DNA from 2 places in the Ferdinandcohnia sp. SAFN-114 genome. Region 1 is predicted to be linked to the other one. Evidence: a T-box and tRNA genes for the amino acid it is inferred to sense, from the RefSeq annotation. Region 1 holds a T-box; the other holds one or more tRNA genes.
The links. A T-box is a leader RNA that pairs with one kind of tRNA and senses whether it is charged. The one in region 1 lies ahead of alaS (alanine--tRNA ligase), so its partner is inferred to be a tRNA-Ala.

Region 1 (16,192 bases):
GACAGGTCGCTTTTGGAGCTACTTGACAATGAAGCCGATACACCCACATATTTTTTACACACCCATCATGGATTATTCCGAAAGCCGCTTTTGTCCTCTGAAGGTCAAAAATTAGGCTTACTTGAAGATGTATATTTTACAGAAGAAGTGGGCACTATTATAGGGTATGAAGTAACGGATGGCTTTTTTGCTGATATAACAGAAGGAAAAAAGGTAATCAAAACCAACGAGCCTTTAAAAATCGGTGAAGATGTCATCGTCGTATCTATAAATTAGGAATTCCATGATGTGAGGTGTACCCTGTGAAGTGCCCAAACTGTAAAAGTAAAGATATCGGTAAAATTGGTGTCAACCAATATTACTGCTGGGGATGTTTTATCGAACTATCTGTTAACAAAGGACAAATATTCACACATCAGGTAGAGGAAGATGGCACACTCAGTTCGTTGGATGATCTGTTTGCTGAGGACGACAGAAGGATCAGTATGTAATCCTAAACAAGGAGTGAAGAGGATATGAACAAAACAATGACTTCTCTAATCACTATAGGTCTAGGTGCTGCGGCATACGGAATTATGCAAAGAACAGATGTAATGTCTGCCCGCAACATGAAAAAAATGCGCAAACGCATTACGAAAATGTTTTAAATGAAAACCCCACGGATGTGGGGTTTTTTGGTATTGGTTTGGAAATCTAGAGAAAGAGGCTCGCAACTGGAAAAAAAATTAGGAGTTGGCGAACCAGCAAAGTGTAGAAAGAGGCCCGCAACTGGATAAAATCAGGAGTTGGCGAACCAGCAAAGTGTAGAAAGAGGCTCTCAATTGGATAAAATTAGGAGTTAGCAAACCAGCAAAGTGTAGAAAGAGGCTCTCAATTGGATAAAATTAGGAGTTAGCAAACCAGCAAAGTGTAGAAAGAGGTCCTCAATTGGATAAAATTAGGAATTGGCGAACCAGCAAAGTGTAGAAAGAGGCTCTCAATTGGATAAAATTAGGAATTGGCGAACCAGCAAAGTATAGAAAGAGTCCCGCAACTGGATAAAATTAGGAGTTAGCGAACCAGCAAAGTGTAGAAAGAGTCCCGCAACTGGATAAAATTAGGAGTTATCGAACCAGCAAAGAAGAGAAAGAGGCTCGCAACTGGATAAAACTAGGAGTTATAGAACCAGCAAAGTAGAGAAAGAGGTTCACCCCTGGATAAAACTATGATTCGCCATACCAGCTATAAGGTTTAATAAACCATCCCAATAAATCCCCCCCAAAAACTGTCTCGGACCACTTTTACTTCCTTTTATCTACATAATATGAGCCTCTGCCAAATGATATCAAATCGAAATTTTTGGATAGGATTCTTTGTATTGTTTTTTTTGATCTTATAACCTTACACCAATTATAAATAACATCCACAGTTATACGTTTTTTAGGAAAAAGGAACCTAAACTCCTCTATACTCCTTAGCACGGCTAATTCTTTGTCCTCTACAAAGCCACATTTTTTACAAAACAAAGTTTGCCCTTTTGTATCTTCATATCCCAAGCACCCACACTTACAAACAATCCCCTTTTCCAACTCCTCATATGTATAATCAGGCAGGCGCGAATAGGGATTTTTCGTTATATGCAAAGAAGCCAATTTATGTGCTAAGTCAATATGACCATCGGAAACCCGAGATGCCGCACCCGCATCTAGTTTTTTAATAAATCGACCAAGTTGCGCATGGAATACATAAGAGCCATTTACCGGTGCCTCATATAAAAAAAACTCTGGGTTGATGAATATGACATGAGATTCAACGGGGACATTAAACTTCAAATCTTGGAGGAGTTGCCGAAATAAGGATTCACTACGGGAGATTTGAATGAGTGGGTTTTTGATTTCTTTTCCATTAATAATGTGCAAGCGTCCATCTTTGATGTAATAGTCTCCTTCGTAGTTCTTTACTTCAAAGATGATTATTTTCTTTTGCGTGATAAGCAGGGAATCAATTTGGAAGAGGGTGTTGTTCACTTTCAGGAGAAGGTCGTTTAATATGAGGCATTCATTTGTGAGGCCTAAAAGCAATTGGTCAAACTGTTTTTCACCTGCCCAGCCTTTTTCGAGGGATACATAGTTGTTTTCGTCTTCTTCCTCTAATTTTTTGTGGACGCGTAAAGAGCGAAGTAACTCTAGTTCAATGTTTTCACCACGTGGTTTAATAACTATAACCAATTTACCACATCCTTTCAGCTATATTTTACAAAATAATCTTTCTTTTTACAATATTATAGGTTACGAGCACGACCCGTATAAAACCGCATAGACTCCAAAAACTACTAACAAGGGAGTGGATGGAAATGAGTGAAAATAGAATTAAATGGATCTTCAGAATATCACTATTATTACTAGCATTTTTGACTATCTATATTTTTTTGAAATTGGCACCAGTTTGGCTCCCGATTCTTTTACTCTTAAAAACATTTCTGGTTCCTTTCGTTTTTTCTATTTTTATCGCTTATTTACTACATCCTATCATCGAAAAAATCAGCAATCGTGGAGTACCGAGATCGCTTGCAATCCTACTGATATATTTGGTTTTTTTCGGTGGGGTTGGTTTTGGTATATACAAAGGAATTCCGGTGATTCTTGCACAGCTCAAGGATCTTGCTGAGAGCTTTCCGGAATTCAGTAAGACCTACAGGGTCTGGTTAAAAGAAATTGAATCAGGAAGTTCACAGCTTCCTGCTTTTGTTCACGCACAGCTTGATGATTTGCTTAATTCGCTAGAAAATTATGTGGATTTTCTGCTTTCAAGGACAATTGAATTTTTGAAAGCATTGTTTAATTCCATTTTCATCATTGCTATCATTCCATTCATTGTTTTTTATTTGTTGAAGGATCACGACCAAATGATGAAAGCACTTTGGTATATAACGCCTCGAAAACTTAGAAGAGCTGGTCAGCTTTTTTTTCGAGATGTTGATGAGTCGTTGGGGAATTATATTAGAGGGCAGTTGATTGTTTGTTTGCTTGTTGGATCAACTGCTTCAGTTGCATTTTGGATTTCCGGTATGAAATATCCCTTATTATTTGGAAGCATTGTTGGTATAACGAATATCATTCCATACTTCGGTCCGATCATTGGTGCAATTCCTGCCGCTATTATAGCTGCTACCATTTCAATCAAAATGCTTATCATCGTGGTTCTTGTTGTGTTTGGCCTTCAGTTTATCGAAGGAAACCTGCTTTCACCAATTATTGTCGGGAAAAGCTTACGATTACATCCGATTGTGATAATAGCGGCGTTATTAGTAGGAGGAGAAGTTGGTGGAGTGGTAGGCCTGATTGTGGCTGTTCCGGTTGTAGCCATATTAAAGGTGTTTATTGTTCACGCGAAACAGCATTTTACAGTTGCCAGAAAGGAACATTAACACAATGAACGCCGACGTTGACAAACATTTTTGACTTGAATATAATTGACAAGAACTAGGTAATACATAATGTAACAATTTAATCACAATCAGTGAAAACTATGAAGGAATCAGTATGTTACAGTACCATCAAACCAGAGAGAAATTTCCAAGGCTGAGAGGAATTTCGGATGAAGGGTAATAGAAAGCTACTCCTGAGTGTAGGTAAACCTACCGGTGAATACCGTTATCAATATACGAAGGTGATGGACACTATTTCTTTGTGTCCATAATCAGGGTGGTACCGCGAGCATACTCTCGTCCCTGTTTTTTAGGGGATTAGAGTATTTTTTTATGTCTAAAATGTAATTGGAGGTAATGAAATGAAACAGTTAACATCAGCTCAAGTTCGCCAAATGTTTTTGGATTTTTTCCAATCAAAGGGGCATGCAATAGAACCAAGTGCTTCCTTAGTTCCACATGAAGATCCGTCCTTACTATGGATTAATAGTGGTGTTGCGACTTTAAAAAAATATTTTGATGGACGTGTAATCCCTCAAAATCCAAGAATTTGTAATGCACAAAAATCGATTCGTACAAATGACATTGAAAATGTTGGAAAAACAGCACGCCACCATACTTTCTTTGAAATGCTAGGGAATTTTTCCATTGGTGATTATTTCAAAGAGGAAGCAATTGAATGGGCGTGGGAATTTTTAACAAGCAAAGACTGGATTGGCTTTGACCCAGAGAAGCTTTCTGTTACGATTCATCCTGAGGATGATGAAGCGTTTGAGCTTTGGAATAAAAAGATAGGAATTCCTGAGGAGCGAATCATTCGTCTTGAAGGAAACTTTTGGGATATCGGTGAAGGTCCAAGTGGTCCAAATACAGAAATCTTCTTTGACAGAGGTGAAGAATTTGGAAATGACCCGAATGATCCAGAATTATATCCAGGTGGAGAAAATGAGCGATATTTAGAAATTTGGAACCTTGTGTTCTCACAATTTAATCATAATCCAGATGGTTCTTATACACCACTACCAAAAAAGAATATTGATACAGGAATGGGTCTTGAAAGAATGTGCTCTGTTATTCAAAACGTGCCTACGAACTTTGACACAGATCTATTTATGCCGATTATAGAGGCAACAGAATCCATTTCAGGTGAAAAATATCGTCAATCAAAAGAAAAGGATGAAGCATTTAAAGTTATTGCTGACCACATCCGTACAGTTACATTTGCAGTAGGTGATGGGGCGCTTCCTTCCAATGAAGGTCGAGGTTATGTAATCAGACGCTTATTAAGACGCGCTGTACGTTATGCAAAACAAATATCCATCAACCGTCCGTTCATGTATGAACTCGTTCCAGTTGTTGGGGAGATTATGGTTGATTTTTATCCGGAAGTTAAAGAGAAGACTGAATTTATTCAGAAAGTCGTGAAAACAGAAGAGGAACGCTTTCACGAAACTTTACATGATGGATTAGCAATACTATCAACTGTTATTCAAAAGGAAAAAGCAAAAGGCAGTAACATTATTTCAGGTGCAGATGTCTTCCGTTTATATGATACGTATGGTTTCCCTGTTGAATTAACTGAGGAATACGCAGAAGAAGAAGGTATGAAAGTCGACCACGATGGCTTTGAGCGTGAAATGGAAAGTCAACGTGAACGAGCAAGATCTGCTCGTCAAGATGTTGATTCCATGCAGGTCCAAAGCGGGGTTCTTGGTGAAATTAAAGTTGAAAGTACATTTGTTGGGTATGATGAACTTGAAGCTGAATCAACCGTTCTTGTCATCGTAAAAGACGGAGAAATGGTGGAGAAGGCAAATGAAGGTGACGAAATTCAACTTATTTTAGACCAAACGCCTTTTTACGCTGAGAGTGGTGGACAAATCGCGGATGAAGGTACAGTTGAAAACGAAAATACAAAACTAGTTGTAAAAGACGTTCAAAAAGCGCCTAATGGACAAAACCTTCATCGGGTAGTTGTTGAAAAAGGAAGTTTAACAAAAGGTGACAAGCTTCATTCGAAGGTTGACCAAGAGAATCGTTCTGGTGTTATTAAAAACCACACGGCAACTCACTTGTTACATCAAGCATTAAAAGATGTGCTCGGTGCGCACGTAAACCAAGCGGGTTCACTTGTGACATCGAATCGTTTACGTTTTGACTTCTCTCATTTTGGTCAAATTAAGCAAGACGAGATTGAGCAAATTGAAGCGATTGTGAATGAAAAAGTGTGGAGCAGCATTCCAGTTAATATTGACTATAAATCTCTAGCTGAGGCAAAAGCAATGGGAGCAATGGCCCTATTCGGTGAAAAGTATGGCAACATCGTTCGTGTTGTTCAGGTTGGTGACTATAGTTTAGAGCTTTGTGGTGGTTGTCATGTACCAAATACATCAACTATCGGGTTATTCAAAATCGTTTCTGAGTCCGGAATAGGCGCAGGTACACGCCGTATTGAAGCTGTAACTGGTGAAGCGGCATATCATGTAATCAATGACCAAGTAAAAATGCTACAGGAAGTTGCTAGCCTATTAAAAACAAAGCCTGCAGAAGTTCCAAGTCGTATTGAAGCATTACAACTTGAAATTCGCAATTTGCATCGTGAAAATGAATCACTTTCAGCAAAACTTGGCAATATAGAAGCTGGAAGCCTGGTTGAAAAAGCGAAAGAAATTAATGGCGCAACTGTTTTATATAGTAAGGTAAATGCCCAAGATATGAATAATCTTCGTGCAATGGTAGATGACTTAAAGCAAAAGCTTGGGTCAGCAGTAATTGTCTTAGGTTCTGTAAACGAAGACAAGGTAAACTTAACGGCTGGTGTAACAAAAGACTTAATTGAAAAAGGTTTCCATGCCGGAAAATTAATTAAGGAAGTAGCAACTCGTTGTGGTGGGGGCGGTGGTGGCCGACCTGATATGGCGCAAGCGGGTGGTAAAAATCCAGAACAACTTGAATCCGCACTACAATTTGTAGAAGAATGGGTAAAAAGTATCTAAAATAAGTGAATTTGTATCATACTGTCACAAAAGTATGATACAAAATGTCACTTCTTGTTTCTATTTAGTTGTGATTAGTGTACAATGAGTGGTAAGATTTACATGTACGGATGCGGACACCAGAATCTAAAGAGTGAGGTGCAAAACTTGAGCTCATTTGATAAAACGATGAAATTCAACTTTCCAGAGGAACCAGTTGAAACAAATGTAAATGAAGTATTATTCAATGTTTATGATGCTCTTCAAGAAAAAGGATATAATCCAATTAATCAAATTGTAGGATACTTGTTATCCGGAGATCCTGCATACATTCCACGTCATAATGATGCAAGGAATATTATCCGAAAGCTTGAACGAGATGAAATAATCGAGGAGTTAGTTAAGTCGTATTTAAAGATCCATCGTGAGGGGTAAAACGAATGAGGATTCTCGGTTTGGACGTCGGCTCTAAAACAGTCGGTGTCGCCGTTAGTGATGAAATGGGCTGGACTGCTCAAGGCATTGAAACAATCAAGATAAATGAAGAACGACAGCAGTTTGGCTTAGAAAGACTTGGTGAAATTATCAAGGAATATAAAGTAGAATCTGTTGTGATTGGTTTACCTAAGAATATGAATGGAACTATTGGACCACGTGGTGAAGCCAGTCAATACTATGCGGATATGGTACAAGAGAAATTCGGTTTGCCTGTTGTATTGTGGGACGAGCGTCTCTCAACAGTAGCAGCTGAACGTGTCCTATTATCAGCGGATGTAAGTCGAAAAAAGAGAAAGCAGGTCATTGATAAAATGGCTGCAGTCATGATCCTCCAGGGGTATCTAGATAGTAAAAATTAATGAGGTGGATTAAAATGGAACATGGTGAAAAGCAAATAACAGTAATTGACGAGCAAGGAAACGAAATTCTTTGTGAGGTTTTATTTACATTCGAATCGGAAGAATTTGGAAAATCATACGTCCTTTACTATCCTGTAAGTGATGAAAATGAAGATGATGAAGACATCGAAATTCATGCATCAAGCTTTAGCCCTTCTGAAGACGGAGAAGATGGTGAACTAAAACCAATCGAAACGGAAGAAGAATGGGACCTTGTCGAAGAAATGTTAAATACATTCCTTGATGAAGAAGGAGAAGAATAAAAACAGCCTCGGGCTGTTTTTTTCATTTGGCTCCTTTCTAATTGATTGTTGTTTTTATAAGATATGCAAACAAAGTTGATTGAAGCGGAAGGCGGCGACTCCTCGAAAATGTATTCACATTTTCTTCGTGCGTGGGTTATTTCAAAGAAGCAAATTCAATGTCCAGCGTGAAAAGCGTGAAACTTGAGACCCCGCAGGAGCGTATGCGACAAGGAGGCTCAAGCCACGCCCGCGGAAAGCGGCCGCCTGCAGTGAAGATCAACGGCGTCAAAGACAAAAAAATCCTGCAAAGGCAGTCTATGTTTTTCTCCAACTTATGGCTTAAAAAATTTCAATTGATACCTAAAAATGCACGAAATTTTTAGAAAAAACTGCAAAAATATAGTGAATTCTCCCTAAAATTGACGAATTAGATAAAAAAATGTAGTATAATAATTCGAGTGAGGGGAGGATTTTCGATATATGTCTGATAACGAATCGAAAAAGGATTTATATAAAAAGAATTTGCAAGAACGGCATAGAGAAGCCAAAACAATCCGTAAAATTGTGTTTATCGTATTTATCGTTATATTAGTAGTTTTATCTGGAATAATTGGCGGAGGCTATTTATATATAAAATCAGCACTTGAGCCTGTTGACCCTACGAATAAGGAACCAATCGAAGTAACTATACCAATTGGTTCGTCGCCAACAGCGATTGCAAGAATCCTTGAAGAAAATAATATTGTGAAACACGCAAAAGTTTTTCGTTATTACACAAAATTTAAAAATGTATCAGGTTTTCAGGCTGGCGAATATACATTTAATCAATCTATGAATTTTGACCAAATCATTGAAAGTCTGAAATCAGGAATCCTTATGGGAGAAGCAGCTTTTAAACTAGTGATACCAGAAGGAAAACAACTTGAAGAAATTGCAACAATTATTGCGGAGCAAACCGGTTATACTCAGGAAGAGATCATGGAAAAGGTCGATGACCCTGCCTATGTTAAAGACTTGATTAGCAGGTTTCCAAATACACTATCGGATGAAATTTTAAACAAGGATATTAAACATCCACTAGAAGGTTATTTATTCCCAGCAACGTATTCATTTTATGAGAAAAAGCCTTCAATTGAATCCATAGTCGAAACCATGCTAGAACAAACGGATAAAATCCTAGTGAAATACGTAGGGCTAATGGAAGGGAACAACTACATTGATTCTACTCATAAACTATTAACCATGGCGTCATTAATAGAAGAAGAGGCAACGGCACAAACAGACCGTGAGCAAATTTCCAGCGTATTTTATAATCGTCTAGATGATGGAATGCCACTTCAGACCGACCCTACTGTTCTTTATGCATTAGGAGAACATAAAAAACGTGTCCTATATGATCATCTTGAAGTGAACTCGCCATACAACACATATAAAAACCAAGGTTTAACACCTGGACCAATTGCAAATGCCGGTGAATCATCCTTATCAGCTGCCTTAAATCCTGCAGAGACTGATTATTTATATTTCTTAGCCGCTCCAACAGGAGATGTGTATTACTCCAAGACATTAGAAGAGCATAACGCTAAAAAAGCACAGTATATAACCAATCAAGAATAACTTACTAGGGAACCCAATATGGCGTTCCCTTTTTCTTTATGGTAAAATAAGTTGGAACTTTATTCAGTAGATATCACTCTCATTTATAGTGGGATTAAGTATTAGTTAAAAAACTTCTTGGGGTTCAAACACGGACTGAATAAAATTAGCCTCCGGCGGATGCAAAGATTTTTCAAAGGAAGTTTTTCGAGCATGCTCGAAAAACTCTGGCGCAAATACGCCAATGCGTATTTGATTAGGTATACAAAAACAAATGACTGCACTTTTTAACCAATACCACCATACTGAAATGGAGGTTTTTTTCTTGTTATCAAGCAAAATAACCAATTATCTAGAAGATCTATTTCCAAAAAGAGACGAAATCATTGAAGAAATTGAACAATATGCAAAAGAAAACAATATACCAATTATGGAACTAGTAGGCATTGAAACAATGCTTCAAATATTGCGTATATCTGAGCCAAAGCAAATTTTAGAAATTGGAACAGCAATCGGCTATTCTGCGATTCGAATGGCTCAGGCACTTCCAAAGACAAAAATTGTCACTATTGAAAGGGATCTAGAAAGATACGAAAAAGCCCTTGAAAATATTGAACGAACAGGGACAGGCTCACAAATTGAAGTGATTTTCGGGGATGCTCTTGAAGCTGCCGAAGAAGTAAAGAAACATGGGGAATTTGATTGCATTTTTATCGATGCTGCTAAAGGGCAATATCGACATTTTTTTGACATCTATGAAAAATGCCTTTCAAAGGATGGTTTAATTGTAACGGATAATGTACTATTTAAAGGGCTTGTTGCAGAGGAACAAATTGAGAGTAAAAGAATAAGAAATCTTGTTACAAAAATTAAATCCTATAATGAATGGCTCCTCGCACACCCAGATTATCTGACTACTATCTTACCTGTTGGGGATGGGGTTGCATTAAGTAAAAGAAGAGGTGTAACGGAATGAAGAAACCAGAGTTGCTGGTGACTCCTACATGTGTAGAAGATATTGAACCACTGATAAATGCTGGTGCTACAGCATTTATTATTGGTGAACAACGATACGGCTTACGTCTTGCGGGTGAATTTAACCGGGAGGAAATAGTAAAAGCAGTTGAGGTTGCTCATGCACATGACGCTAAAATATATGTTGCAATGAATGCTCTTTTCCACAATGAAAAGGTCCCTGAGTTAGGAGACTATGTTGCGTTTCTACGTGATAGCAATGTTGATGCGATTGTTTTTGGTGACCCTGCCGTACTGATGACTGTTAAAGAGGTTGCACCAGAAATGAAACTTCACTGGAATACTGAAACAACAGCGACAAATTGGTATACATGCAATTACTGGGGCAGAAAAGGCTCAAAGCGTGCAGTTCTAGCACGTGAGTTAAATATGGATGCAATTGTTGAAATTAAGGAAAATGCAGAAGTTGAAATTGAAGTTCAAGTACATGGAATGATGTGCATGTTCCAATCGAAGCGTTCCTTAGTCGGAAACTATTTCGAATATCAAGGCAATGTAATGGAAATTGAAAATCGCAAAAAAGAAAAAGATATGTTTCTATTTGATGAAGAGCGCGGTAATAAATATCCTATTTTTGAAGACGAAAATGGCACTCATATCATGAGCCCAAATGATGTGTGTATTGTCGATGAACTGGAAGAAATGATTGATGCTGGTGTAGATAGCTTTAAAATTGAGGGGATTTTAAAATCAACAGAGTATCTGATTGAGGTTACAAAAATCTATCGAAAAGCAATAGACTTATGTGTCGAAAATCGTGATGAGTATGAAGATATCAAGGATGAATTATTAACGAAACTTGAGAAACTTCAACCAACTAATCGACCACTAGATACAGGTTTCTATTTTAAAGAAACAGTTTACTAACTTTATTCATTAGAAGACTGAATAAAGCTAGAGCCTCCGGCGGAGACATGCGATTTTTAAAGGAAGTTTTTCTAGCAGTAAGATCAAAGACTAAGAACGCCACTTCCTGTGGCAACGTCTTTATGACCCACTTCCTGTGGGCCTAAAATCTGGGCGCAATATGCCAAGGCGCATTTGATATAAAGTGATAAAGGAGGATATTGTATGACAGCAGTTGTGAAAGAACCTATTTCAAAAATAGTAGACGGCAAACGTGTAATTGTTAAAAAACCTGAATTGCTTGCTCCAGCAGGTAACCTTGAAAAACTAAAAATTGCTGTTCATTATGGGGCGGATGCTGTTTTTATTGGTGGTCAAGAATATGGATTGCGTTCAAATGCTGATAATTTTACATTAGAAGAAATCGCAGAAGGTGTCGAATTTGCGAAAAAATATGGTGCGAAAATCTATGTTACAACAAATATATTTGCTCATAATGAAAATATAGATGGATTAGATGAATACTTGGTCGGACTGGAAAATGCTGGAGTATCTGGAATTATTGTAGCAGATCCACTTATTATTGAAACGTGCAAGCGAGTGGCTCCAAAGATGGAAGTACACTTAAGTACACAGCAATCACTTTCTAACTGGAAGGCTGTTCAATTTTGGAAAGAAGAGGGATTAGAACGTGTTGTTTTAGCGCGTGAAACAAGTGCCGAAGAAATAAAAGAAATGAAGGAAAAGGTCGATATTGAAATCGAAACTTTTGTTCATGGTGCGATGTGTATTGCCTATTCTGGACGTTGTACATTAAGTAATCATATGACAGCCCGCGATTCGAATCGTGGTGGTTGTTGCCAATCATGTCGTTGGGATTACGATTTATTTAAGTTGGATGAAAATGAAAATGAAGTAGCCCTTTTTGATGATAGTGATGCTCCATTTGCAATGAGTCCAAAAGATTTAAAGCTAATCGAATCGATTCCACGCATGATTGAATTAGGAATTGATAGCTTGAAAATTGAAGGACGAATGAAGTCAATTCATTATATTGCAACAGTAGTAAGTGTTTATCGTAAAGTTATCGATGCGTATAGTGCTGATCCAGATAATTTCGTCATAGATGAAGAGTGGCTTAAAGAGCTTGATAAATGTGCAAATCGTGAGACGGCTCCTGCCTTCTTTGAAGGGGTTCCTGGTGTATCAGAGCAAATGTATGGTATGCATAGTAAAAAAACAACTTATGATTTTGCAGGTCTCGTGTTAGACTATGAGAAGGAATCAGGAATTGTAACGTTACAACAGCGCAATTACTTTAAAAAGGGCGACCAGGTTGAATTTTTCGGCCCTGAAATTGACAACTTTACACAAACAGTTGATACGATTTGGGATGAGGACGGAAACGAAATAGAAGCTGCGAAACATCCATTGCAAATTGTTTCATTTAAAGTGGACAAGCTTGTTTATCCAAACAACATGATGCGAAAGGGGAAGTAAGATGAGCAGAAAGCCAATTGTCATTGGCATTGCTGGGGGCTCAGGATCTGGTAAAACCAGTGTTTCTAAAGCCATTTATGAGCATTTTAGAGGCCATTCAATCATGATGATTGAGCAGGATTCCTATTACAAAGATCAAAGTGATATACCTTTTGAAGATAGATTAAGTACAAATTATGATCATCCATTGGCTTTTGACAATGATTTACTCATTGAGCATATTAAAAATCTTCTTGAATATAAAGGTATAAGAAAACCAGTTTATGACTATAAATTTCATACAAGGTCTTCTGAAGTGATTGATGTTGAACCTAAAGATGTCATTATTTTAGAAGGAATTCTTGTTCTTGAGGATGAAAGATTACGCGATTTGATGGATATTAAGCTATATGTTGACACGGACGCCGATATCCGCATCATCCGAAGAATGCTACGTGACATAAAAGACCGTGGCCGTACGTTAGATTCTGTTATCGAACAGTATGAAACAGTGGTTCGTCCGATGCATAATCAATTCATTGAACCAACGAAGAGATATGCAGACATTATCATCCCCGAAGGTGGACAAAATCACGTTGCAATAGACCTAATGGTAACAAAAATTCAAACAATTCTTGAACAAAAAGTGATTTTGTAATAACATAACAGAGAAAAAGGTGTTATGATAGTACAATCAATAAGGAAAGGAATGGTGGTAATTTTCTACCATTCCTTTCCCTACATACAATAAAGAAACAAATCGTACTACATATTTTAACTTAAAAGCAATCACAGGGGGATTGTAACGACTACAAGGAGTGAAGGGATTATGGTAGAGAAAGTATTTCCTATGACATTAGAAGGAAAGCAAAAATTAGAGCAGGAATTAGAGCATTTAAAGACAGTTAAGCGCAAAGAAGTAGTTGAGCGCATTAAAATTGCAAGAAGCTTTGGGGATCTTTCAGAGAACTCAGAGTATGACTCTGCGAAAGATGAACAAGCATTTGTTGAAGGACGTATTACAACAATTGAAAATATGATCCGTAATGCAAAGATTATTGAAGAAGACGCTGACAGTGCTGGCCGTGTTTCACTAGGAAAATCTGTGACGTTTATTGAACTTCCAGATGGTGAAGAAGAAACATATACAATTGTAGGAAGTGCAGAAGCAGACCCATTTGAAGGAAAAATCTCAAATGACTCTCCAATTGCCAAAAGCCTTTTAGGTAAACATGTTGGTGATAAGGTAACTGTTCAAACTCCAGGTGGAGAAATGCTTGTCGAAATCACTAAGATTGACTAGTATTGACATGCACTAGGACTTTTTATAACATTTTAATATGTATAAATAGTGTGACACCTCGTCGAAACTGTAGACGAGGTGTTTTTTCTATGGCTATTAAAAGACGAGCAGTACTAATTCTGATATTCATTCTGTTAGGCTTAGCTGGATTAATGGGCAGGCTCATACAATTACAGCTAGTAAGTACAGAATCATTTACGGATCGAGATGTGAATTTAATTGAGGCAAGTGTATCGCAACGAACTCAAGAACTTGTTATTGATCAAGGCCGTGGTAGATTTATTGACCGAAATAAAAAGGCGTTAACTCATGAATATTATCCTACACTCGTGTTGTTTCCTTTTTTAAAAAACGTTGAATGGCCAGTTGAAGAAGTGGCGGATATTGTAAATATTCCTGCTTCAAAACTAAAAAATGAAATCCATGAAGCGAAAAAACCGGTTATTGTAGGTGGAGAAAGACCCATAGAATTAACGGAAACGCAAATGAATAAAATCAATAACCTCCAAATTCCTGGTGTATTTGCTGTCCATCGTCAATATGAACTCGATAGTGAAATCGCCGAACACTTAATCGGTTTAATCCGGGAAAACAGAGAGTTGTTTGAAAAACGTTATCCAGAGAAAAACTATTTACCGAAAAATACAAAGCTAGGTATCACTGGTTTACAATCTACGTTTGATGAATTTTTATTACCAGAAGGAGAGGCGAAGCTTTTATATCACGTAGCAGGCGATGGAGGACCTTTATTCGGTATTGATGTAAAGTACACGGCACCTGCAAATCCTTATTATCCAGTTGCTATTCAGACAACACTTGATCGAGACCTCCAGATGTTAACAGAAGAGATACTTGATAAGCATGATTTGAAAAAGGGTGGAATTGTTCTTCTTGATATTGAATCTAACGATTTACTTGCTATGGTGAGCAAACCAGATATAAATTCATCAAACCCATTTAGGGATGGTTCTGCTGAAAATCAAATGATTATGCCACAATTCCCTGGTTCAGTGTTTAAGACAGTCATAGCCGCAGCTACAATTGAAAATCAACAAATCTCAAACGATCGAATGTTTAATTGTGACCAAGATTTGTACGGAGAAGGGCGAGCCGAATACCCACATGGTATGCTGAACTTTCAGGATAGCTTTGCAAAAAGCTGTAATTTCACCTTTGCTAAGCTAGCGCAAGAATTAATACAAAAAGACCAAAACGTGATTGAACAGTATTCAGAAATGCTTGGTTTACTTGGACCAGTTGGTTGGAATGGGGATGTATTCCGATTTCAAGATTTTAAGCAGCTACCAAATGAATACAATGGTCGAATTTGGACGGATGAACGTGACAAAAAAGTAGCAAAAGCAGTTGCGCAAACAGCAATTGGCCAAAAGGATGTTAGAGTAACTCCATTGGGAATTGCAAATATGATGGCAACTATTGCTCGTGGCGGATCCAAAAAGGAAGTTCGTACAGTTAGTGATGTATTATATAAAAACGGAACAACTCTATTCTCATTTTCGAAACAGGATATGGACGGACCAAAAATCGCTCCTTATACGGCAAGTAAACTTCAAGAATTATTAAGGGGAGTGGTTTTATCCGGAACGGGACAAAGGTTCGCACAACTTCCCTATACTGTAGCCGGAAAATCTGGTACTGCTGAGACAGGAAAAAAACAAGGTGATGCAGTCCTTGTAAATAAATGGTTTGCAGGTTATTTTCCATTTGAAAAACCAAAGTACGCGCTTGTCGTCGTCGATATAGAACAGCCAGGATCAAAATCTGTAACCAATACTGTTTTTTATGAAATTGTACAAGGGATATATCAATTGGAACAGGAAAAAGGTACCAATCAAAGCGACTGATAAAGAAATGTCTTCAACCTTTCTTTCACACATGCTAGAATAAGAAGATAGTTTACTGATTAATAGTCGTTTTTAGGAGGTACTATTATATGGGGTATGAGATAAACAAACTGAATGAAGGGCCTCGATCTGAAAGAAGAGCGAAAAGAAAAAAGGTAAATCGAATTTTAAATATTTTAATTGTCCTTGTGGTTGTTATGATTGTCTTTTTTGGAGGAAAGTTAATTTTTGGTGATAAAAATGTTGATGATTCAGTAGCTTCCAAACAGACAAACCAACCGGCAAATGATAATGGAAAAGCTGCTTCAGATCCTTCAGACAATAAAGAGAATGAAGCAGAGAAAACTTCTGGCGAAACAAATGAACAAACGAAAGAAGACACCAAAGAAGAAACGCCTGAAGAAAATGAAGAGCAAAAAACAACAGAATCGGAAGAATCTGAAGTGATTACAGAAGGTGATCCTGAATCAAATATTGTGAAAACAATCGTTAATTCTGCATGGAAGCCTGTCGGTACTGAACAAGCAGAACCACATACAACGAACT
Region 2 (15,882 bases), on a different contig from region 1:
AGAACTTCTCGTGATGTATGATAAAATGATTGAAATCTTTGAATTACAGCCCCGGTACTATCTATTAAAAGATGGTGTTAAGGAAGCTGTAGCATATAATAAGCTTCTCGAGAAAAGTTCACTTGATGGGGCAGAGCTTTTAGTTGAACTTTATCGGACAAATGATGAGTATTTGCTGGATCTTAAGGTTTCCGAGGATATGCTAGCTTCTGACTTTATCCTTGTACGTGGAGAAAAGTTACTTACGGTAGCAACTCTGGCTACAGAGATGAGTGTAAAAGTTCAGGGGAATAAGCTTCCTACAACGGCTAGTCCTTATTCCAATCTACTATTAATTGGGGCTTTATTAATAGTGATGGGAATCGGCTCCGTTTTAATGACTCGAAAATTCACTTAAAAATGAAGCCATGTCTACGCCTATAGACATGGCTTTTCTTTACCCAACACTTTGCTCCGATAGTTGAACCCGCTGTTTTTTCTTCCTTTCACCTATGGAGTATAGCCAAATACCCAGTATTATAATGACTCCTCCGAATATCTGTGTATGGATGATTTTTTCTGAAAGGATAAAATATGCTAGTATCGCAGCACCAACTGGTTCAAATAGGATACTTACCGAAATGGTTGAGGTACTTACCCATTTTAATGACCAATTGAAAAGATTATGACCGAGTAAAGTTGGTACAATTGCTAGTAGTAAAAAGTACATCCAATCTTGGCCTGCATATCCACCTAATGGATATTTGAGGATTACTACATATAAGAATAAGGTAATTGTACTTATACTGTAGACAACGAATGTATAGGTGACAAGCGTTAGGCGTTTTCGTACAGTTTGCCCAAATAATAGATAGGCTGTAACCATTATGCAGGAAACAATCGCTAAAAAGTCTCCATATAACGCACTCCCACTTATTTGGAAATCACCCCAACTAATAATGATGCTACCACATAAAGCTAAACAAGTACTTAAAATAGCACCTAAGCCTATTTTTTCTTTAAACAAGAAATAAGTTCCGATAAAAGCAAAGACAGGCTGCATTGTCACAAGAACAGTCGAGCTAGTTACTGATGTGTAGTTAAGTGATTCAAACCATAGTATGAAATGTAGAGCTAAAAATACCCCTGAGATACTAGAAAAGAGCCAATCTCTTTTCTTTATCACCTTCAGTTCATTTCTATATTTCCATAAAAAAACAGGAAGCATCAGCAGAACTGTAAAAAATAGCCGGTAAAACGCGATAACGGGTGCAGGAGCATTTGCTAATTTAACAAAAATAGCCGAGGTGGAAACCGCAACAGCACCAATGGCCAATACTAAGTATGGATTTATTTTCGGTTGATTCATGTTTGTCCCTTCATTCCTTATATAATCTTATAATCTTATTCAGTATATAAGATAAATACCAAAAAAGGATAGAAGAAATTCTACCCTTTTTTAACGCAATGAAGATTCAGTAATTTGCTCATAGTTTTTTAAGTTATATGCAGAAATTTTTGTCGGCGAAATGGCATATAAAGTATCTTCGATGGTAAGGACTCGTTGAATCTCACCTTCCCATGTTTCATATGGGCCAGGAACGTCATGTGAGAGCTTTGCTCTTAATTCAATTCCTTCTAAATTGATATCGTACACATAAGCTCCCTGAAATTCGAAGCTTTGCTCGTACTGTTTTCCTTCTATATTTTGAAAAACAGTAATAGGGAATGCAAAAATTCCTTTTTCCTTATTAAATAAAAGAGCTTTATGATCATAATTTAAAGGCGAGTATGTTCCTCTACCACCAATGATTTCGGTAAATTTCTCCTTTGGAGCATTCACATCTCGAATATCAAATAAAGAAATCTTGATCCCATCGGTATACACCCTTGGTTCACCTGTACTTGTTTTATCAGCGACAACCTTTGTGTCATGACCAAAGCCTATTATATGGTTTTCATCATACGGATGAAGATAATTACTAAACCCTGGTATTTTCAACTCACCTAGTACCTTTGGTTTTTTGGGATTGCTAGCATCAATCACAAACAATGGATCGACTTGTTTAAAGGTGACAATATAGATCCGTTCCCCCATAAATCTTGCAGAATAAATTCGTTCTCCTCGAGCTAAATCACTTAAGGAACCAATTTGCTTTAAATTCTCATCATAAATATACAAATTATTCGCTGAAGGTTTGTTGGCATTCCAAGTATCTCCTTTCGTTGTAGCTACCCGGAAAGTACCTTTGAACTCATCCATTGAAAATTGATTTAAAATCGTTCCTGGTACTTCAGTCGAACTATGGAATTCGACTTTGTCCTTTTCCACTGAGAATTTATACAAGCTCGTATTAGGAGAGTTATCAGCCCCACCCTCCATAAAAGGTACGGCATAGTAGTTTGAAACCGCAATATAAATGTTCTCCTTTGACATGTACATTTGATTTCCACTACCTATATATGAAGTAATCGTGGCTTCTTTTTTAGGCTCATTCAAATCGAATGCCGCAATTAAAGTGAAATTAGTTTCTTTTGACCCTGGTATATATTTAATGCTTTCATATGGGATCAGCGTGCTTTCATCTTTTAGTGCAGTATCAGAAAAACGTGGCCTTAATTCAACCTCATCGGCCCTCATGTCTTCCATTATCCAATAATTTGGATAATGATTAGATACTAAATATACGTAGCTGTCTACTCTCCGTGACGTTACATGATTGCCTTCCACTTCTACCCTACGTATTTCCTCGGGATTACTTGGATCATTTATGTCATAAATAATGGCTGTTGTAGCTTCAAAATGTCTAGGAGGGTATATCATCTTTCGCTGATTTGGATTTACTTTAGGTGTACTATCACGGAATGTATACCCAATTACCACGAGCTGGTCTTCATACAAAAATAATTGGCTTGGTGAAAATGAGTGTGTGAATGGTATGGATTTTATTAAAGACATTTCCTTTGCAGGTGCTGCTTTAATGATATTGAGCTTTCCATCAATGATTTGAAATATATGTTTTCCATCTGTTTTTACAATGTCTGCTTCATCAACACCCTGAACCTGTGTATTCGTTTCTGAATGATCATTTCCCCCTTCAGTGGCTTGATCAACTGCAGAAGATTCATTCGTTACAGACATATCTTCCCTAGCGGTGTCCCTTCCGAAAATACTAAACCTTCTATTCCGTTTTTCTTCCTTTAGTGCTTCCCGAAATATCTCTTGGAGTTTTTCTTTTGTAACGGGTTGGATTTCAGTATCCACTTGGCTGACGATGGCTGGTTTTGAAGCCGTAAAAAATAAAGTCATGGCCGTGATTATAATAACTGAAGCAAGATAAATGAACCATCTTTTCTTCATCCATTTCACCCCTTTTCCACTTAGACGAAACTTGGAAAGAAATGTTACATAAAAGAAATGCTGAAGGCACCCTTCTGCCTTTCGAAGTAATTGGCTTATACCAGAGAGCCAATAGCGCCTAAATCTAGAAAAAAAGAAAACCCTCTATACCGAAGGTTCTCCTAATTTTGTATATTGATTTAATAATAACTCAAACACGCGTAGCATTCTTACTATTTTCTTTTCATCGTGACTGCTTATGCAGGAGATTTGAATCCATCTCTTTTCTTGTAAATAGCTGCTTTCATAGTGAAGGTAATACCCCTGAAGTGCCATATCATCTCCAAAGTCCTTTGAAGAAATATGCTTTGGTAGTAATACCGTCATGATTGCAGGTGACGAAGATTCTTGTGGTGTTAAAATTTGTAAACCAAGACCTTCAAGATATTCACGAATCAACTTGTATCTTGTTTTTATTTCAGAATAAAATTCATCTTTTTCATATTTATTAAGAGCTTGATTTAATGCCTCTAGCAAGTTCGAGGAATGGGAATATGGAATACTTTGATTAATGGCATACATTCCGAGATCTAAATATCTTGGAATTGTCTGATTTGGCTCGATTTCATGATTATGGAAGACAAATGAGAGTCCAGTGTAGCCACCAATTGCTTTCCCGCTCACACCTGATGCTAAATATATATCCTTGAAATCAAGTTTAACTGCTCCAATTGTACTAATACAATCCAAACATAGCTTGATATTGTTCATCATGCAGATTTCTTTTAAATTTTCATAGTTTATAAGCATACCTGTAGAGGTTTCGCTATGGACACTCCAAAGCCATGTATACTCACCTTTTTCAAGTTCACTCTGAATATCAGCCTCTGTAAGAGGGGTTCCCCATGTTTTTTCTAATCTTGTAAAAGTTAAACCAGCTCGATTTGCATGATCAATTAATCTTGAACCAAACTCTCCATTGCTAATTATTAGGCCTTTACCCCCTAATACAGATAGCTGAGCAGCAATAACATCATTTGCTAAAGTACCAGATCCAACTAAAATTTCGGCATGCTTTGAGTTTGTCATTTTACATAATTTCTCTCTTACAGACTTCATTTGAAACAAAAATTCGTTCGAACGGTGGGAAATTGGCTCCTCTGCAAAAGCCACTTTTACATTCCCGCTTATTTTAGTTGGGCCAGGCAAAAAGCTAACAGGTTCTTTTAATATTCTCCCAGCCAAAGATTCATCGAAGGTTTGTTTTGTTAAATACATTGGCCAAAACGATGCAGTTGACGTCCCAGTTAGAGATGCGAATGGTTTGAATCCCAATTGACGATATAATTTTTCTTGTCTTGTTGTTCCAGAGATTAAGGCGACATCATAGCCTTCTTTCAAGCAATAATTAGACATAAGCTGGGCAAGACCGAAGAAAATCCTCCCATTATTACGATATTCTTCCTCAACAGCTAGCAAACGAATTTCACAAGGACTATTTGGTTTAACTGGCAGTTGTTCATCAAGATTTGAGAGCTTATGATCAAGTGAAAACGGTCTGTTTGCCCTTACAGCAATCATACCCACTAATTTAGAATCCTTTACGCAAATTAAATACGTATTTTCATCATGGAATTTATCAATTAGCATTTTTTCTTCATTTTTTTCATGCTGTGGAATTTCTTCAACAAATGTTTTGTAGTTTAAACGATGGATTTGATTAAATTCTTGTTTTGTCCGTGCTATTTTATATACAAATGTCACGTTGGAATCACTCCGCTTATTTGTTTTTATTCAATAATTTTTCCTTTAGGTTGTCACGATGTGCCACTAATAATAGGGCGATTACAATAAAAATAAGGATACATTCACGGATGGAATAATCCATGAACCAATAGATGACTGGTACAGTTAGAAAGGCAGACATTCCAGCAATTGTAAAGCTTCTTACTATCAATAATAAAAGAAGGAAGATCCCACCAAATACTAAAAATGGTTGATAAGCCAATACAACTAATCCACCTGCCGCGGTTGCTATTCCTTTTCCGCCTTTAAATTTGAGGGTAATTGGCCAAATATGTCCGATAACGACTGCGATTAAAGCGAGAATTTGAATTTCAAATGAAAAATTCAAGTATTTTGCACCTAAAACTACAGCCATCCCTTTTAAAACGTCACCAATGGCTGTTAGCAAAAATCCCTTCTTTCCTAGCAATCTACCAGCATTCCGAGCCCCTACGTTCCCACTTCCGAGCTTGCGAATATCCTCGCCCTTCATAATCTTCATGACGACATATCCGGTCATAATCGTTCCTATAAAATAAGAAGCTAATACATATAAATAACTCACAAGTCCACCACCATTTTAGGTTTAATCAATTTTACCATTTATTTCTGGTTATTTATATCAAAATAATATGATTCGTTTACAGCTTTTTTAATAGATTATATGAAATTTTGGACAACCTCATGCAAAAAAAACGAATAAAATATTGTCTATTAAAAAGCCACATGATATAATTTTGCTAAATTCATACGGGGTTGTAGCTCAGGGGGAGAGCATTTGCCTGGCAGGCAAAGGGTCGTGGGTTCGATTCCCATCAACTCCATCATTAAAGTCACTCTTTTATTCCACATTGAGTGACTTTTCTTTTTCGATAAAAGCAGAACAGACCCGTTCAGTTAGGATTGGGTCTGTTCTTGGTTTAAGATATGCTCTCTCACAAAGTGAGCAAACTGAGCAAGCTCCTCGGTTCGTTGAAGCTCCTTGCTCATCACTAGTGATAGTAGTGAGCTCTCGATGAGAAAAAGACGTGGAAGTTTGTTATTCATAGCTTCTTCTTGAATGAAGTCCACTAATTGATGAAATTTTTCCTTTTCAGGTTCATTTTGATGAATCTTCATAATTGCCTTTTTCAAATCATTTGATACTTCGAAAAATTGATTTTGAACATTCTTTCCCCCTGCATTCTTTTGAGGCAACCATGTTTCTAGTAACTCAGGATTCAATAGCTTACTATTTGTCTTATCGACATCATCGACTAAAGTTATTAAGCGATCAACACAATATTGAATGATGGCTTCATGATCAACTTTCGGACCGTATGTAAAAAAGTGATACTGAAATGATTGTTGTAGCATTCCGGAAAAAAGAATGGCACAATCCAATAAATACTCACGTTTCTCTTCACCAAATAAGTCAATAAAACGAAAATAAAGCCATCTTAGTTGCAATAATTGAAATTGTTTTACAAACTGCTTTAGGTCTGGATCATTCGATACGAGCGCCTCTTCAATTAGTGCATAAAGTTTGTTTTGCTTATTTAGACGGAAAAAGAGACCTAGTTGTTTACTAAAGATATCAATATTCGCAAGGTTTTCGCCTATTAATAATTTATTCCGTTCTTCTTCGTTTTTGATTTGTATTGAGTTAAAAACGGCCATGAACAGTTCGCTTTTTGAAGAAAAATAGTTATAAAAGGTCCCCTTTGAAATCCCGCTAGAATCTAGAATATCTTGGATTGATGTGGCTTGGAAACCTTTTTCCATAAAGAGTTGATGAGCCTTTTCTAAGACATATTGTTTTCGTTCATTCATGTTCAATCCCTACTTTTGTACTACCATTTTTTAAATTTTATAGTATATGATTTAAATAAAGAATTCAAATAACACATGGAATAACTTTTGCAAATTCGAAATTATTTCAACAATTTTGTTAACCGCATTTGCTTCTACATTAAAACTTCCATCGTATTTCATGATGCTCCATGCACAGTAACAATTCTTCATTTATACATTTAATAGTAGAATAATTGATTAATCAATCATCCCTTGTGTCGAAAAAACCCGTCATGAATTGTCGGAATTTTTTACCAAAAGTTGGTTGATTACTAGTTTTAAAATGTTAACATTAGTATTGAAGGTGTTTTTAGCACCTGTATTGCTAGTTTCATATTAAAAAGGAGGAAGAGAATGAGCCAATTAATTTTTGCATTACGAGAAAAGGTTGAGTCATTTTTAAGAGGGACTAAGAAGCTTTACATCAATGGAGAATTTGTTGATAGTGCTTCTGGTAAAACGTTCGAATCCTATAATCCAGCTACCGGGGAAGTTTTAGCAACTGTCAGTGAAGCTGGACCAGAAGATATTGACCGTGCGGTAAAAGCTGCCCGAAAAGCTTTTGATGAAGGCCCTTGGCAAAAAATGTCCGCAGCCGAAAGAAGCCGTATCATGTATAAACTGGCAGATTTGATGGAGCTACATAAAGATGAGCTAGCACAGTTGGAGACATTGGATAATGGAAAACCGATTCGTGAAACATCAAATGCAGATATTCCTCTAGCAATCGAACATATGCGTTATTATGCTGGATGGTCTACGAAAATTGTAGGGCAAACTATTCCTGTAAATGGACCATTCTTAAACTATACTCGTCATGAGGCAGTTGGTGTTGTGGGACAAATCATTCCATGGAACTTCCCTCTATTAATGGCAATGTGGAAGCTTGGTGCAGCCCTTGCAACTGGTTGTACGATTGTATTAAAGCCAGCTGAACAAACTCCTCTTTCTGCTCTTTATTTAGCAGAGCTAATGGAAGAAGCAGGATTCCCAGCTGGGGTAGTAAATATCGTTCCTGGCTTTGGTGAAACAGCTGGTCAACCTCTAGTTGATCATCCATTGGTTGATAAGATTGCATTTACTGGTTCAACAGAAGTAGGAAAAAGCATTATGGAAAGAGCCTCCAAAACATTAAAACGTGTAACATTAGAATTAGGAGGAAAATCTCCAAATATTATTTTACCTGATGCTGATCTTTCAAAGGCAATCCCTGGTGCATTAAATGGGGTTATGTTTAACCAAGGTCAGGTATGTTGTGCCGGGTCACGTGTTTTCATTCAAAAGAAACAATTTGATAATGTTGTGGCAGACATGGCAAGCCATGCTGAAAAGATTAAACAAGGGGCAGGTTTACATTCTGATACAGAAATTGGACCGCTTGTTTCAATTGAACAACAAAATCGTGTTTTAGGATATATTGAAAAAGGAATTAACGAAGGTGCAGAACTAGTAGTAGGTGGTCAAAAACCATTTGAAGAAGGCTATTTCGTATCGCCAACTATTTTTGCGAATGTAAAAGATGAAATGACAATTGCGAAAGAAGAAATCTTTGGTCCTGTTATTTCGGCAATGCCATATGAAGACCTTGATGAATTAATTGCACGTGCAAATAATTCTGAGTATGGTCTTGCGGCAGGTGTATGGACACGAGATGTTGGAAAAGCACATTATATCGCAAACAACCTACGAGCTGGTACAGTATGGGTGAACTGCTACAATGCATTCGATGCAGCTTCTCCATTTGGTGGCTACAAGCAATCTGGTATCGGCCGTGAAATGGGATCCTATGCCCTAAATAACTACACAGAAGTTAAGAGTGTCTGGGTTGCTATGAATTAAAAAGAATAGTGCAATCCACAGAAGGCGAGAACCACATTGAGGGTTCCCGCCTTTTTTTAGTTAAAACGTACTTGTATCATGTTTTTGAATTTGCGTTTTTGGTAATTGGACCTTATATAAAAGATCGATAATCCGTGTGCTTATAAATTGACTAACGAGCGCAAAAATAATGATTTTCCAATCGACGATGATTCCTGTGGTAAGCAAAATTGTACCATTAATGGCAAACAGTGTTTTTCCTGGTGAAAACCCTTTAAGTTTTGAAATGATTAAAGCCAAAATATCCATTCCACCTGATGATGCACCCATTCGAAATAATATCCCAATTCCAACACCAAAGATGATAGAACCTACAATTAAATCTACGATTACATTTGATATTGGATTTGTTATCAATGGAGTGATCAGACGGATGGTGAATGCTGTAACTGTGACACAGTACAGCGTCCAAAGCGCAGCATCTTTACCAAGCCATTTAATCGCTGCAAATAAGAGACCCGCATTTAGTACCCAAAGCGTAATATCAAAAGGAGTACCCGCTAAAAAATTGACCAGTACTGAGACACTCGCAGCTCCTCCAGTTGGAATATAATGCGGGAATAAAAAGGTTGCCATTGCAAAGCCCTGAATGATTGCTGCAATTCCAAGTATTAGACCTTTGTTTATTATTTTCATGACGTGAGCTCCTATGACTAAACCAGATTTTATTATTATGGTACCATCTTTTATGAAAGTTAAAAAGTAACTAACCACCTTCAAATCTTGCTAATAGTTCATATGGTCTCACTCTATATGCTTCATATGGCACATAATCACCCTTTTATCGCATCAAAGTCATCAATCGTTTGGGACATTTAATAATTCCATAATAAAAAGACCTGCTTTACCGTAAGATAGCTGGTAAGCAGGCCTCTTTCTTTTTAATTAATCTTTCCAAATAATTTCACCCGATTTTGTTGTAGGATCGATTTCAACTTCGAAATCGTGTTTTTCATAAAAATAGATCAGACGATCAACATGGTCCCAGTCTCTTTTTGCGATATCACCTGTAATAACAGGGATGTTTTGTTCTCGCGCAATCTCCTTTAAATGATTCATGCAAATTGAACCATAGCCCTGGTTCGCAGGTCCTTTGATATCACCGATATGAATTGCATGATCTTCATCTTTGTATTGTGCCTGAAGTGAGAAATCCCAGTTACCTCTATAGGCTGTGTCACAATCATTCACCATGATTTGGCAACGATTTCCATCATCAAAGGCAGATACAATTACCCATTTCTCATCCTTTGTTTGGTCAATACCGATGATTTGATGCTTTTTGGAGATTTCTTTAATGTTATCTTGCATACGAAAAAGCTGAAACTGTAAATCCTCTAAATCCTGTTTGACCTCTGACGGGCTCTTGTTCAGATCCTCTTTCATTAGCAAACTTTGAAAATACATGACTAACACCTTTCATTGTATATTTTTTGCCTTAAAAGCAATTTACTTCCATTTTATTGATAAAAATGGGAAATGTTTACGTTTTTGACAACGAACATACAATTTCTGATTATACTAGACTAGTACTATATTTGCAAACAACCTATACCATCTGTCATCTTTTTATAAGATTGTTATAACCTCTTTGTAACATAACTGTCATTTTACTATGTTAGGATAGTTCCATAAGTGGGAAAAAGGTCTTATGAAGGAGGTAGGATACTTTGAAAATTTCAAACCTTATACTCAAAAAACCAGCTCTTATTTATATAATTGGTGTTGTAATCATTATAGGTACAAGTATTTTCGCTACCATGCAGCATTCAAATGCTGAAACACTTGAAAAGAAAGACACACCAGCAATCAATCCAGTACAAGAATTAAAGAAAGAAAAAATAAATAATCAAAAACCGCAAGGCGAAAGCAAGCCTGTGCAAATGGCTTCAAAAAATTATAATATAGAACAGGAAAATACCATTACTGGTTTAGAATTGGACAAGCATTTAAAGGGAAATTTAAAGGGTTTAGGACCAAACTTTGTAAAGTCCGGTGAAGAGCACGAAATTGATCCTGTATTTTTAGCAGCATTAGCTGCTCAGGAAACCGGTTGGGGCAATTCTGATATTTCAACCTCACCTTGGAATAATATTGGAGGCATAACATGTATGCCCGATATTTACGCTGATGTTTTTGGTGAAGATTATCCAAACCCTGGTTGCTAGGAACTAGTCGAAGGTGGAACAGAATGGCAAAAGTTTCTTTCTATTGAAGATAGTATCCATTTTAAAGCAATCTATTTAAAGAAATACTATGTAGAGAATGGAAATGAAACAATTGGTGAAATCCAAACAATCTATGCTCCAAATCAAGCAGCGAATGACGCCACTGGCCTAAATAATCATTGGGTAAAGAATATTGTATCCATTATGAATAATGTTAAAGAAGATCAAGTATGATTAAGGTGCCTGAAAGGGTACCTTTTTTTGTTGAGTTAAAAAAATAATAATGAACTTTCTCATCACTTCATTCGTATTATCTACGGAAAATAAATGATAACGATAACGAATGAGGGGGCTCATTATGACAGAGTTTTTTATATTTTGGATAGCTGCATCAATTGGGGCAATCGTGGTTATGCCCTATCAGTTTAATATGTTAAAAGGAAAAATTGAGGAGGATGCAAAAAAGAATCCCACTAAAAAAATTCCTCCTACTCCCGTACTTGTTTTTATGAGTATCATTCAAAGCGTTGTATTATTAGGAGTATCCGCATTTATTGGAACATGGCTCGCTCCGAAAGTTGACTTACATTGGTGGCTAATTGATTCCTGGTTAGTTGGGAGCGCTATTCCATACTCCATTTCAGGGGCCATTCTACTGAGTATTGTGATTGGATTTGTTGCATCCATTATTATCATCGGTTTGGATATTCTTTTCATGAAAAAGATACCTAATGTTCAAATGGATGAACCTTCAAGATTTCAATCGTTTTTGGCTTCTTTCTATGGTGGAATCTCAGAGGAGGTTTTAACCCGCTTATTCTTGATGACCGCAGCGGTTTATGCATCAAGCTTCTTAGGGCTTGGAGATCTTTCATATTGGATTGGAATCATCTTTGCTGCCGTTTTATTTGGCGTAGGACATTTACCAGCTGCTTTTGGAGTTTTCGGCAAATCAAAAATCGTGATCATCCGTACAGTTTTACTTAATGCCATACCTGGAATTTTGTTTGGGTATTTATATTGGAAGTTTGGAATTGAAATCGCGATGATTGCTCACTTTACAGGGGATATTTGTTTACATGTCATTTTTGGACCATTGTATAGAAAAAGAATGGCAGGCTAATCACGAATTCGTGGGCTTTATTTTTTTGAATGCACACAGAAAGGTTCTCGAAGTAATACAATACCAAAAAGATCATTTTGGGAAGGAGCTCTTCTATGTATTATTATGAACCGTGGATGATGCGTTCACAACCTAAAAGGAACAATAGTACGAATACACATAGAATGAAAGTGAATGGTGAGGGAATTGTTACAACTGCGCCGAATATCGCCACCATCACATTGGGTGTCATCACAGAAAGTAACACAGTTACTGAAGCACAAAATGAAAATAACCAACTAACAAAAAAGATCATAGATTCTATATTAGCACTAGGGATACCAAATGAACATATTAAAACAGTAGATTTTCGAATCGACATCATATATGACTATGAAAACTCTAAACAGACCTTAAGGGGCTACCGAGTCACTCATATGTTACAAATATCCGATGTGGACATCCAAACTGTGGGTACCGTTGTGGATACAGCCGTTCAGAACGGAGCCAATACGGTGACGAATATTAATTTCACAGTACGCAATCCACGCATTTATTATGAACGGGCACTTCAGAATGCCGTTCAAGATGCACAAGATACGGCAAGGACAATCGCCAAAAAACTAGGAGTTGCACTTCAAGAGGTTCCCCTTCAAATTAAGGAACTTTCACAGCAAAGCCCACCTATTCCGTATCAAACTGCAATGTTTGCCAAAAGTGAGGCTGCTACACCGATACAGGCTGGGGAATTGACAATTACTGCTAGGGTGGAAGCGACCTTCTTATATACAGTTTAGAAATAAAAGGCACTGAATTCGGCGCCTTTTTCGTTCTTGTTTTAATCAGTTTCTATTAAGTCCCGGAAGTAATGGCATGCAGGTTTAATTATTAATAACTAATCAGCACCATTTCAATGTTATGTAGTTTTGAGTGTTTAAATAGATAAGTGGTATATTTTTTGGATTCTCTTATTGCTTTTAAAAAAAGACTCAATCCTATCGGATGAGTCTTATCTTATTATTTACTATATTGTACTTTAAATTCTTCGTATTTCTCAATGATTACTTGTGCGATCTCATTTGTCTCGTCTAACTTGCATATGTCTTTTAATACAAATGTGACACCTTGGTCTTGAATCATTTTTTGTAATTCAACTGACTCAGGATCATCCTTAACGTCAAATAACAGACAGGCTGCCGCTGCACTAGCAAGGTTTCGGTAAGACAATCCAAGCTTTTGGGCTTCTACCATCGGTTTTATTAACCTGTCATTTGGTCCTAGCTTACGGAGAGGAGAGCGACCAACGCGCGTCACATCATCATGTAAATGTTTATTCTGGAAACGTCCTAATATTTTCTCAATATACTTTTGATGCTCTGCTTCATGTAATTGATAACGTTCTATTAAGTATGATCCTGTTTCTTCAATGGTTGATTTAACTTTCTCATAGATAGTTGGGTCATTCAGTGTTTGATCAATGGTTTCTTTATCTGCCAAGTAACCAAAATAAGCAGTTACGGCATGTCCAGTATTTACAGTAAATAATTTTCTTTCAATAAAAGGTGCTAGATCTGTAACTTTGGTCATTCCTTCAACCTTTGGAATATCCAAGGTTGTTTCAACAATCCATTCAAAATAGGGCTCTACTAAAACATCTAGAGAATTCTTATTATCTTGTATTGGTACAATCCGATCTACTGCTGAATTAAAATAATATACTTTATCTGTCATTTTTGCGATTTCATCCTGGCTAAATCCTTTTTGGATATAACCTTTTAATAGCTCTGTTGCTGAGATTTGATTTTCGCAAGCAATTACATAGACTTTTTCGTCTGTATTTTCAATCCGAGTTTTCAAGCCCTTTGCAATTAAGGGAGCAATATGAGGTAAAATATTTGGACCAATTGCAGTTGTGATATAGGTTGCTTCTCCTATTGCCTTGATTACCTCTTCTTCTTGTTTCATATTGTTTAATCCCGAAACATGGTTAATTTCTGTCACTTGAGGAACATCTTCTGCTGTTATGACTTTGTATTTTCCATCTTTATTTAATTGGTTGATAATCACATCTGCTATGTCAACAAACGTTACGTGATAACCTGCTTGTGAAAACAATGCCCCAATAAAACCTCTACCGATATTTCCAGCGCCAAAATGTACTACTTTTTTCACAAAAATTCATTCCCTTCCAAATTTAAGCTGTAAGAAGTTTAAAAATGTTTCTTCTAACTTTATACGTATCATCTTTTCATTTGCAGAAGAAAAGATCATTATATTTTCTTTATTTTCAACTATAGTCGTACTTACCATGCTTATAATTTCTAATTCACCATCATTTAATGTTTGTGGAGCAAGAAGCAAAAGAATAGTATATACTTCCATTTCCTTACCATCCATGCCTACTAACTTGTATGGGGAATCCAAATGTGCGATTTGAAAAATGAGTTCTTTTACACTGTCATGTCGGCAGTGAAAAAGAGCCATACTTGTTTGAGGAATCCCCAATCCTCCTTTTGCTTCACGTAGCTTAAGCTGACGAAAGACATCCTTACTATTCGTTATTCTTCCTCTTTGCTTTTCGTATCCTAGCATCTTCTGGATAAGAAGATCATAGGAGGACTCATTTTTCATCTTGTTTATGGAAAAATTGCGAAAGATAGCACGAATACTATCTTGACAAATATCTACTTCATCCATTAAAGCAGTAAGAGATGTCGGACTTTTAATTATCTTCTGTTGCTCATTTTGTTTCGTTGGATAACTAGAATGTTTAGTAATGTTTTGAACATGAGTGCGTAAATATGCTTGAATTGACTCAATGTCTTTTTCATAAAGTAGTGGATTTACATAAACATAGTCAAATTTTTCTTGTAGCGGTAGTAAGACAGTCGAGACAATGATTTGATATTGACTCCAATCCATAGTATGCATTTCTTTTAATGAAATAATATCGGTTGAAGTAATCTCTGGTACCTCTTTTTTAATACGACTAGCCAGCATCTTTGAAGTACCAATTCCCGTAGGACATATGATTAAAGCATGGATCTGAACTTCCTCTTTTTTTAATTCCAAAGCTGATCCGAAATGCAAGACAATATAAGCAATTTCATCATCATAAAATGGAATCTGGGTGAAAATCTTATTAACACTTGTGTGTACAGCCATAAACAAAAGAGGATACTTTTGCTTAATTTCTTCTGTTAAAGGATTAAAATGAGTTAACCCTTTAGTCATTCGATAAATTGTTGGTTCCATATGAGCCATAAGCCCTTGAAACAAAGAAAAGTCTGCAGATAAGTCAACATTCAATTGCTCAGAAACATCATAAATCAATTTCTTAACTGAGCGACTAATGAGGATTTGATCATAGTATGTATTCTCAGTTGTTACTATTTTTGAACCTCTAAAAACAGTTACAAAATTAGAAATTTCATGATCGTTTAACTCGATAGATAATAAATTTGATAATTCACCACATATCTTAATCAGAAGTGAATATTCTTCAGAATTCTTTATTCGATCAACATCTTGTTTTCGTTCAGAAAGAGTATGTCCCTTTTCAATTCTTTGCAAGGAAATACAGATATAGATGATGAACGCAATATAATCACTATCCGCTAATTTTATTTCTGATTGATTTATGTATGAATATACAATTTTATCTGTTGTCTTTAAGTAATCCTTTTTAAGAAAAAATAAGATTTTGTCATTTTGTAGCCTATCATTGGAAAGTAAAAATATGCTTTCAATCAGTTCTTTATTAAAATGAATGAGTAAATAACTAACGAAGGCATTTC

Region 2: it encodes a tRNA-Ala, which carries the amino acid that the T-box ahead of alaS (alanine--tRNA ligase) is inferred to sense. The anticodon was not compared.

The regions. Positions count from the first base shown of each region.
Region 1 is NZ_JBPFDQ010000001.1:8,370-24,561, reverse strand. Features, by position in the region: gene ACR65M_RS00135 (PRC-barrel domain-containing protein) at 1-276, shown strand, start outside; gene ACR65M_RS00130 (YrzR-like zinc ribbon domain) at 303-491, shown strand; gene ACR65M_RS00125 (DUF3918 family protein) at 516-647, shown strand; gene ACR65M_RS00120 (nuclease-related domain-containing protein) at 1,281-2,207, opposite strand; gene ACR65M_RS00115 (AI-2E family transporter) at 2,333-3,406, shown strand; T-box leader at 3,499-3,714, shown strand; gene alaS (alanine--tRNA ligase) at 3,769-6,402, shown strand; gene ACR65M_RS00105 (IreB family regulatory phosphoprotein) at 6,550-6,816, shown strand; gene ruvX (Holliday junction resolvase RuvX) at 6,822-7,238, shown strand; gene ACR65M_RS00095 (DUF1292 domain-containing protein) at 7,253-7,540, shown strand; gene mltG (endolytic transglycosylase MltG) at 8,003-9,139, shown strand; gene ACR65M_RS00085 (O-methyltransferase) at 9,444-10,094, shown strand; gene ACR65M_RS00080 (peptidase U32 family protein) at 10,091-11,020, shown strand; gene ACR65M_RS00075 (peptidase U32 family protein) at 11,225-12,499, shown strand; gene udk (uridine kinase) at 12,501-13,136, shown strand; gene greA (transcription elongation factor GreA) at 13,305-13,781, shown strand; gene ACR65M_RS00060 (peptidoglycan D,D-transpeptidase FtsI family protein) at 13,871-15,646, shown strand; gene ACR65M_RS00055 (YrrS family protein) at 15,736-16,192, shown strand, end outside.
Region 2 is NZ_JBPFDQ010000102.1:1,209-17,090, reverse strand. Features, by position in the region: gene ACR65M_RS23190 (processed acidic surface protein) at 1-397, shown strand, start outside; gene ACR65M_RS23185 (DMT family transporter) at 437-1,348, opposite strand; gene ACR65M_RS23180 (beta-propeller domain-containing protein) at 1,439-3,340, opposite strand; gene ACR65M_RS23175 (aminotransferase class V-fold PLP-dependent enzyme) at 3,485-5,083, opposite strand; gene plsY (glycerol-3-phosphate 1-O-acyltransferase PlsY) at 5,100-5,669, opposite strand; tRNA gene ACR65M_RS23165 (tRNA-Ala) at 5,857-5,928, shown strand; gene ACR65M_RS23160 (TetR/AcrR family transcriptional regulator) at 6,002-6,916, opposite strand; gene ACR65M_RS23155 (aldehyde dehydrogenase family protein) at 7,292-8,776, shown strand; gene ACR65M_RS23150 (YitT family protein) at 8,837-9,451, opposite strand; gene ACR65M_RS23145 (N-acetyltransferase) at 9,701-10,201, opposite strand; gene ACR65M_RS23140 (glucosaminidase domain-containing protein) at 10,486-10,983, shown strand; gene ACR65M_RS23135 (CPBP family intramembrane glutamic endopeptidase) at 11,342-12,106, shown strand; gene ACR65M_RS23130 (SIMPL domain-containing protein) at 12,202-12,882, shown strand; gene ACR65M_RS23125 (mannitol-1-phosphate 5-dehydrogenase) at 13,103-14,257, opposite strand; gene ACR65M_RS23120 (BglG family transcription antiterminator) at 14,264-15,882, opposite strand, start outside.